DNA from 2 places in the Cytobacillus firmus genome. Region 1 is predicted to be linked to the other one. Evidence: riboswitches for the same ligand, from Rfam matches in the RefSeq annotation. Region 1 holds a riboswitch; the other holds the start of a gene.
The links. A riboswitch is a leader RNA that binds a small molecule or an ion and turns the genes downstream of it on or off. The one in region 1 is predicted to bind S-adenosylmethionine.

Region 1 (4,670 bases):
GCAGGATGGAATTCCTTCGCAATCGATGCAATGATGGAAGAATCGATTCCGCCTGAAAGGAAAGAACCTACAGGAACATCGGCACGCATATGCATTTTGACCGAGTCGAATAACACGTCTCTAATTTCTTTTGTAAAATCAGCTTCTGATTTCTGCACTGGATGGAAAGCAGCTTTCCAATAGCGCTTAATATCCATCGGAGCACCGATTTTTTTAGTAAAATAATGGCCTGGCTCCAGCTTGTGGATTCCCTCTGACATTGTGTTTGGCTCGGGCACAAACTGATAGGTCAGAAAATGCTGCAGGGAGTCATAGTTTAATACATCATTCTGAAGTGCCAATAGAATGCTCTTCTTCTCTGATCCAAAGAACGTGCGGTCTCCCTTATCGTAATAAAAGAAAGGTTTAATCCCAAATGGATCTCTGGCTCCATATAAAGACTGCTCCTGTTTATCCCATATGACAAACGCAAACATACCGCGCAATTTTTCAACAGCTTTTTCTTTCATATGGCTGTAAAGGGCAATGATGACTTCTGTATCTGAGCTTGTTTCAAAGCTTAGGCCAGCTTTGAGAAGTTCTTCACGAAGTTCCACATAGTTGTAGATTTCACCATTAAAGATAATCCAATAACGCTCATTCTCGTAAGTCAGCGGCTGGTGTCCGCTTTCAATATCGATAATGCTAAGCCGGCGGAAGCCAAATTGAATATGATCATCAAAATAGTATCCTGAGTCATCCGGACCCCGGTGTGTAATGATATCATTCATATTTTGAAATTGTTCTTTATCTGCGTCACGGTAATTTTGTGCTTTTTCATGTACACAACCAATAAAACCACACATTATGTACGTCACCTACTCCATTCTATTCTCAATATTTAGATATAGCCTTAACGGCTCCTTTGTCTCAGAAAACATACCCTATAATACTACCACTAATCATTTATAATTAGCACGTGGATTATAAAAAAAACATGCGCGGAAAATTAAGCCATTATCCGAAGTTTACACGATAACATATAATTATAAACGACTAAAGAGCATAAAGACCGAAAAGTGAATTATCACCCTATATGTATAAAGACGCAAAAAAGAAAGCGGGAGTTACATAGTAAATGCAACTCCCACTTTTTAAATTTATTATTCAGCTTCAGAACGAAGAATTTCTGCCTTGTCAGTACGCTCCCAAGGAAGGTCAACATCTGTACGTCCGAAATGTCCGTATGCAGCTGTCTGCTTGTAAATTGGGCGGCGAAGGCCAAGCATGTTAATAATTCCTGCAGGACGAAGATCAAAATGCTTTCTTACTAAATCAACTAATACATCTTCATCCACTTTGCCGGTTCCAAATGTATCAACAGAAATTGAAACAGGCTGTGCCACACCGATTGCATAAGCAAGCTGAACTTCCACTTTTTCTGCCAAACCGGCTGCTACAATGTTCTTCGCAACATAACGTGCGGCATATGCAGCAGAGCGGTCAACCTTCGTAGGATCCTTGCCGGAGAACGCGCCGCCGCCATGGCGTGCATATCCGCCGTAGGTATCAACAATGATTTTGCGTCCAGTCAGACCAGCATCCCCTTGAGGTCCGCCGATCACAAAACGTCCAGTCGGGTTGATGAAGTACTTTGTATTCTCATCGATTAGTTCTTTTGGAACAACCGGGTTAATAACATGTTCCTTCAGGTTGCGCTGGATTTGCTCCAGGCTGATTTCAGGGTGATGCTGAGTAGAAATAACGATTGTGTCAATGCGGACAGGCTTGTCATTTTCATCATACTCAACCGTTACCTGAGTTTTTCCATCCGGACGAAGGTAAGGAAGGATCTCTTCTTTACGAACTTCAGTCAGGCGGCGGGAAAGTTTATGTGCCAAAGAAATCGGAAGAGGCATAAGCTCTTTCGTTTCGTTACAGGCAAAACCGAACATTAAGCCCTGGTCTCCTGCACCGATTGCTTCGATTTCCTGATCGCTCATTTGCCCTTCACGTGCTTCAAGTGCCTGGTCAACACCCATTGCGATATCTGCAGACTGCTCATCAATGGAAGTTAAAACTGCACATGTTTCTGAATCGAAACCGTATTTAGCACGAGTATAACCGATTTCTTTTACCGTTTCACGAACGATTTTTGGAATATCTACGTATGTAGATGTTGTGATTTCACCTGCAACTAATACAAGTCCAGTTGTTACAGAAGTCTCTGCAGCAACACGGGCATTCGCATCTTTAGCTAAAATCGCATCTAAGATTGCATCAGAAATTTGGTCACAGATTTTATCCGGATGACCTTCAGTAACTGATTCAGAAGTAAACAAACGACGTTTTGTTGACATCTGGCTTCCTCCTTATAAATAGAAAATTGAGCGAGAAATAAGAAATGGGGAAGCGGAAAAATAATTTTTCCCTGTCATTTCATGGATCTCTGTTTGATACGGAACTCATTCCCTTAGTAGTATGAAATAAACATGGAGTTTTTATTAGAAAAATAGACAGCGCCGGCAAGAATGCCAGGTATCCATAATTCATAAGCATGCCAAAAACTCACATAAATAGTACATTCCAAAAGCCGTTCATCCCATTGCCAGTTAAAAAGCGTAAGCACCCGGGGGTGCTGGAGCTAGATAAGCAAAATAAAAAACCTTCTCATTAGTGAAAAGGTTGAAAGCAAATCGATTCGCGCCTTTCACTCTTATCGTTCAAGGAATTACGTCCTTGCGTCAGGTTAGCACCTTTGCTGATTATTGCCTTTAGCAGGTTGCTGGGTTTCATAGGGCCTGTCCCTCCACCAGCTCGGGATAAGAGAGTATCCGTTCAAGGTTGAATCATACCGTATTTTATCGAACCATGTCAACAGATTTTCATTATTTTTCACCGTTAAATTTCGGCTTAAAAATGTACGCTTCCCCTTTACAGAGAACAGCTTCCATCGTCACACTTTTTCTTTAGAAACTTTTGCCTGTTTTTCGCAATCCATTTGTATACCGGATCGCCGAGAATTGCAGTGAATGGTACATATAAAAGGATGCTAATGAAAAAAGATGCAGGAAAGAGGAACAGCAGTCTCCTTACCGCATAGTACCCCTTTTTCACGCTGCCGGAGGGGGTAATAATATGAAGCTCCCTCCGCAAATCGTTTCGGGAAAATGAGATAGACCCAGGCTCTTTTTCATATTCCTGCAGTGAAATCCACTCCACTTTATTCAGCCAATCGAGTTTTTTAAGGATTCTCTTTGTTTCCTTGCATAAGGAGCATGTTCCATCATATAGGGCAATTGTCTTCATTTTAGATCAGTCCCATGGTAAAATTAACACTTTCTTCTATAATAGCATATATCGGTTATAAGGCGATTAAAGTGGATTACCTGTCCAATTGTGACAATTTAATAACAGAGACAAAAAAGTTTCGTAATAGTATAGACTAATCATTTCAATGTGTTATACTAATTTCGAGATGTAATCACTTTCATAAAAAAATCGGGAAAAAGGAAGGTATTCATCAGATGAACTCTGTAAGCATATCAAACGAATTGAGTGAATTATTAAATGGCAGCAACATTCAAGTGCAATTATCCGTTCCTCAGCTTGTGGAAAAAGTTTTAAACCGCAATGAAGGGTCCCTTACTTCCACTGGGGCTGTACGCGCTACTACAGGAAAGTATACAGGGCGTTCCCCTAAAGATAAATACATTGTTGAAGAAGCATCAAATAAAGATAAAATGGACTGGGGCAGCGTAAACCAGCCAATCTCTGAAGAAGCATTCTCTAATCTTTATAATAAAGTAATCAATTACTTAAAAGAAAAAGAAGAAGTATTTGTTTTCAAAGGCTTCGCAGGTGCTGATAAAAAACACCGCATGCCTATCCAGGTGATCAATGAATATGCATGGCATAATCTTTTTGCACACCAGTTATTCATTCGCCCGGCAGAAGACGAGCTATTGGATCATCAGGCAGAGTTCACAGTCATTTCTGCTCCTAATTTCAAAGCAGACCCTGCTGTTGACGGCACAAAGTCAGAAACATTCATTATCATTTCATTTGAGCGCCGCACTGTTTTAATTGGCGGAACAGAATATGCAGGTGAAATGAAAAAGTCCATCTTCTCTGTTATGAACTATATGCTTCCAGAAAACGGAATCCTTCCGATGCACTGTTCATCAAACGTTGGACGTGAAGGTGATGTGGCTTTATTCTTTGGCTTATCCGGAACAGGAAAAACAACTTTATCTGCAGATCCGAACCGCAAGCTGATCGGTGATGACGAGCATGGCTGGTCTGCGAATGGAGTCTTCAATATTGAGGGCGGATGCTACGCGAAATGCATCAACTTATCCCGTGAAAAAGAACCGCAAATTTTTGATGCAATCCGCTTTGGAGCTGTGCTGGAAAATGTGGTGGTAAACAGCGAAACTCGGGTTGCAGATTACGATGACAGCACTTTAACTGAAAATACACGTGCGGCATACCAGCTTCAGGCCATCGATAATATCGTTGACCCAAGCATTGCCGGACACCCTAATACAATCGTATTCTTAACAGCTGACGCATTTGGCGTATTGCCTCCAATCTCTAAACTGTCAAAAGAGCAGGCAATGTACCATTTCTTAAGCGGCTATACATCCAAGCTTGCAGGAACTGAGCGCGGCATTACATCACCTCAGGCA
Region 2 (4,670 bases), 200 kb from region 1:
TATTCATCCTGAGAATATAAACTGATGCCGAGCGCGATCAGCTGCTTCTCTTTTTGAGATAAAACCCCTTCTTTAAAGCAGGCTTCTGTAAAAGCATTATAATGCTTTGCCAAATCAGGCATTTTTTCAGTGAAAACTCCTAATCCGACTTTATAATCATGCAGGGCTTCTTCTATTGAGTTTGAAGGTTCATGATAATGTTCCATCGATCTCCACTCCATTTCAAATAGTATCAAGGTTAGTATGTTTGATTGCATTTCAATCTATACGGGAAGTGGGGCTGCTGATCCACAAAAAAAAGCAGGCGCTGTGAACGCCTGCTTTTCTGCCTTTACTCAGATACCGGCACAACGGCACCTTCATATTTTTCAAGAATGAAATCCTGGATTTCCTTTGAACGAAGCACTTCTATAAGAGCTTTAATTCCTTCTTTTTCTTCATCACCTGTGCGGACTGCTATCACATTTACATATGGTGATTCTTTGTCCTCGATGGCAATTGAATCTTTAAGAGGATTTAACCCTGCATCGATTGCATAGTTGGAGTTAATCAGGACTGCGTCTCCTTCTCCATTATTGTAGATCTGAGGAAGAAGTGATGCTTCATATTCAGTATCAAACTTTAATTTTTTCGGATTTTCTTTTATATCTTCCAGTGTTGCTTCCGTTTTTTCCACATCTGCATTTAAAGTGATAAGTCCCTCAGCTTCAAGCATGGAAAGGATGCGGCCATGGTCAGCGACAGAGTTGCTCATGATGATTGTTGCACCCTCAGGAAGCTCCTCAAGGTTCTTATACTTTTGGGAATACACACCGATTGGTTCAATATGAATTCCGCCTGCATTCGTAAAATCATATCCATGCTCAGCCTTTTGTGACTCAAGATAAGGAATGTGCTGGAAGTAGTTTGCATCAAGCTCTTTAGATTCAAGAGCTTGGTTTGGCAATACATAATCCTGGAATGTCACAACATCAAGTTCAAAGCCTTTTTCTTCAAGTAATGGCTTTGCTTCGTCAAGAATTTCAGCATGAGGGACATTGGAAGCCCCCACTGTAATCTTTTTGCTTTCTTTACTATCTCCGCCTTCACCGGCATTGCCGCCCTCTTCTGAAGTGCCGCAAGCTGCAAGTACAAGTGCAACTGCCAGTGCAAGAACAAGTGATAACCATTTTTTCATGTCAATCTCTCCTTATCGTTTGTCTAATTTTGTTGTAATGATATCTCCAATAAACTGGATGATAAATACGATGATTAGAATAATGACGGTCGCCATAAGCGTTACATCACTTCGGCTCCGCTGGAATCCTTCCAGATAAGCCAGATTTCCTAGACCCCCGGCGCCGATTACACCAGCCATGGCTGTGTAGCCAACCAGCGCGATAGCTGTCACGGTTATTCCCGAAACAAGGGCGGGCATTGATTCCGGAAGCAGAACCTTCCAGATGATCGTGCTTGTTTTTGCGCCCATTGACTTGGCCGCTTCAATTACCCCTTTGTCAATTTCCCTCAAGCCGATTTCCACCATTCGGGCATAAAACGGGGCAGCACCAATAATTAATGCAGGCAAAGCTGCATCCTCCCCAATCATTGTCCCAAGCAAAAACTTCGTAAATGGAATCAGTAATACAATAAGGATAATAAATGGAATCGAACGGAAAATATTGACGAACGTAGAGATAATTTTATTGATTGCTGCATTTTCCCAGATATTCCCCTTTGAGGTCAAAAAGAGCAGCAGCCCCAAAATCGCTCCTAAAATAAACGTTGCAATAACAGAAATAGCTGTCATATAGAGAGTTTCCACAGTAGCTTCCCACATGGAGTCCCATTTCACATTTGGAAACCATTCATTAAGCATTGGAAATCACCTCCACGCCCACCTGCTGAGAATGGATAAATTCAATCGCTTTTGCAACTTCCTCTGCTTCTCCATCAACATGGATGAATAAGGTACCGTAGGAACCATTCTGCGTCTGGGAAATCTTCCCCTGCAGAATATTAACAGTTACCTGGAAGTGACGGATCAGGTTTGTAATCAATGGCTGTTCAGCTGATTCACCGACAAATCCTAATTGGACTACTTTTCCTTTTGGATACAAATCGACCAGATGATCAATTGTTTCCTTCGTTTCTTCAGGCTCTGTCACCTGCTGGACAAAGCGCTTTGTAATCACAGCTTTCGGATTCTTAAAGACATCCAATACAGGGCCGATTTCCACAATCCGTCCGCCTTCCATAACAGCAACCCGATGGCAGATTTTACGGATTACGTGCATTTCATGTGTAATGAGGACAATGGTTAAGCCCAGCCGCTCATTGATGTCAACAAGCAGCTCCAAAATGGAGTCTGTTGTCTGCGGATCAAGGGCAGATGTTGCCTCATCACAAAGCAGCACTTTTGGATTATTGGCAAGGGCTCTGGCAATCCCAACTCTTTGCTTTTGACCCCCGCTAAGCTGGGAAGGATAGGCATCTTCTCTTCCTTCCAGACCGACGAGTTTAATGAGCTCATCTACTCTTTTGAGCCTTTCCTGCCGGGAAACACCTGCGATTTCAAGCGGAAATGCAATATTCTCTCTTACTGTCCTCGACCATAACAGGTTGAAGTGCTGGAAAATCATGCTTATTTCCTGCCGTGCTTTTCTTAGCTTGCTTCCCTTTATCTTTGAAACCTCATTGCCTGCTACTGTTACACTGCCATGGGTAGGAAGCTCCAGCCCATTCAGCATGCGGATTAAGGTACTTTTACCTGCACCGCTGTATCCGATAACACCGAAAATTTCTCCTTCTTTTACCTCCAGGTTTACATCGTCAACTGCTTTTACCTGACCGCTTTTTGAAGAGAAAATCTTCTGTACATCTTTTATAGAAATCAACGTGATAGTCACCTCTTTTATCGAAAGATACAGATAATAATTAATAGACTGCTTTTATTCCCTATTTTTCACTCTATATAGGCTTTCATGCGCAAAAGCAAAAATGCCTTTCTGCACATGAGCAGAAAGGCATAAAAAAATTTAGTCCTTTCTCTCATCTATCAAAGCTATGCTTTGAGTGAATTGGCACCATTTCAACTAATTGACGGTTGCCGGGCTTCATAGGGCACTTCCCTCCACCTCTCTTGATAAGAGTGTAACGTTCTATATTAAATTAATACTTTAAATGAATTAAGCAGTTTTTTAATTACGTTTGCTATCGTATCATAGCCATTAAAAAGGTGTCAACGATGAAATTTCAAACTTTCGGAAAAAAGTGAATGGTAAATTTTCCTTTACGCTTTTGCAGCTAGCGATGTGAGACCTGCAGCTGCTTCTATCGCCTGTTCCAGGTCTTCAATTAAATCTTCTGCATTTTCGATGCCGATCGAAATCCGAATCAGGTCCTCCGGCACTCCTGCAGCTTTTAACCCTTCCTCATCCAGCTGCTGATGAGTAGTGCTTGCAGGGTGGATAATCAGGCTCTTTGCGTCCCCGACATTTGCCACATGTGCCCATAGCTGCAAACTATTGATCAGCTTGGCTCCAGCCTCTCGTCCGCCCGCAATTCCAAATACAGCCACTGCCCCGGCTCCTTTTGGCAAATATTTATCTGCCAAGTCTTTGTCCGGGTGGCTTTCATGACCTGGATAGAGCACCCAATTAACGGCTGGGTGCGCCTCCAGATATTCCACTACCTTTTTGGTATTGGCAACATGCTCCTTCATTCTCACATGCAGAGTCTCAAGACCCAGTGTGAACTGGAATGCACTTTGCGCACTCATTGCAGGTCCTAAGTCTCTTAACAGCTGTACCCGTGCTTTGATAATATAAGCAGCTTCGCCAATTGCTTCGCTATAGACAATATCATGGTAGCTCGGATCAGGCTCTGTAAAGCCCGGAAACTTAGGAGAATTCCAGTCAAATTTTCCGCCATCTACAATAACTCCCCCCATTGTGGTCCCATTGCCGAGCAGCCATTTTGTCGCTGAGTGTATGACAATGTCAGCTCCATGTTCAATAGGCCTGCAAAGATAAGGGGTAGCAAAAGTGTTATCGACAATCAGCGGCACACCGTTTTCGTGGGCAATTGCGGCAACCTTTTCAATATCCAGGATTTTCAGGCTGGGGTTTCCAATCGTTTCGGCGAAGACAGCCTTTGTTTTATCTGTAATGGCGCTCCGGAAATTTTCCGGATCCTTTGGATCCACCAGTTTTACCTTTATTCCATACTTGGGAAGTGTAACTGCAAATAAATTATAAGTGCCCCCATATAAATTGGATGCGGCAACAATTTCATCACCAGCTTCGGCGATATTTAAAATGGCAAGTGTAATAGCAGACTGGCCGCTGGCAAGAGCCAGCGCACCCACTCCTCCTTCAAGCATGGCCACTCTTTCCTCAAACACACTGACAGTTGGATTATGTATCCTGCTATAAATATATCCCGGTTCTTTCAGGGCAAAGAGATCTGCAGCGTGATCTGTATTTTTGAACTGATAAGCATTATTCTGATAAATTGGGACCGCCCTCGCGCCAGTTACAGGGTCAGGCTTCAGCCCCCCATGTACTCCAATTGTTTCAAAGCGGTAATTTTTCTGTTTGTCCGTCATCGCTATCTCTCCTCTATAAAAATGTTTGTATTTCATTTCTTAAAAGCAGAAAAACCCTCTTCATAAGAAGAGGGCTTTATCG

Region 2: linked by a shared signal. The riboswitch ahead of NAF01_RS21570 (methionine ABC transporter ATP-binding protein) and the one ahead of metK (methionine adenosyltransferase) in region 1 are both predicted to bind S-adenosylmethionine.

Annotation. Positions count from the first base shown of each region.
Region 1 covers NZ_CP098323.1:4,065,751-4,070,420, forward strand. The annotation lists gene asnB (asparagine synthase (glutamine-hydrolyzing)) at 1-845, opposite strand, end outside; gene metK (methionine adenosyltransferase) at 1,143-2,339, opposite strand; SAM riboswitch class I at 2,693-2,808, opposite strand; gene NAF01_RS20500 (thiol-disulfide oxidoreductase DCC family protein) at 2,914-3,288, opposite strand; gene pckA (phosphoenolpyruvate carboxykinase (ATP)) at 3,507-4,670, shown strand, end outside.
Region 2 covers NZ_CP098323.1:4,264,159-4,268,828, forward strand. The annotation lists gene NAF01_RS21555 (carboxymuconolactone decarboxylase family protein) at 1-206, opposite strand, end outside; gene NAF01_RS21560 (MetQ/NlpA family ABC transporter substrate-binding protein) at 332-1,177, opposite strand; gene NAF01_RS21565 (methionine ABC transporter permease) at 1,190-1,858, opposite strand; gene NAF01_RS21570 (methionine ABC transporter ATP-binding protein) at 1,851-2,876, opposite strand; SAM riboswitch class I at 3,028-3,131, opposite strand; gene NAF01_RS21575 (O-acetylhomoserine aminocarboxypropyltransferase/cysteine synthase family protein) at 3,272-4,588, opposite strand.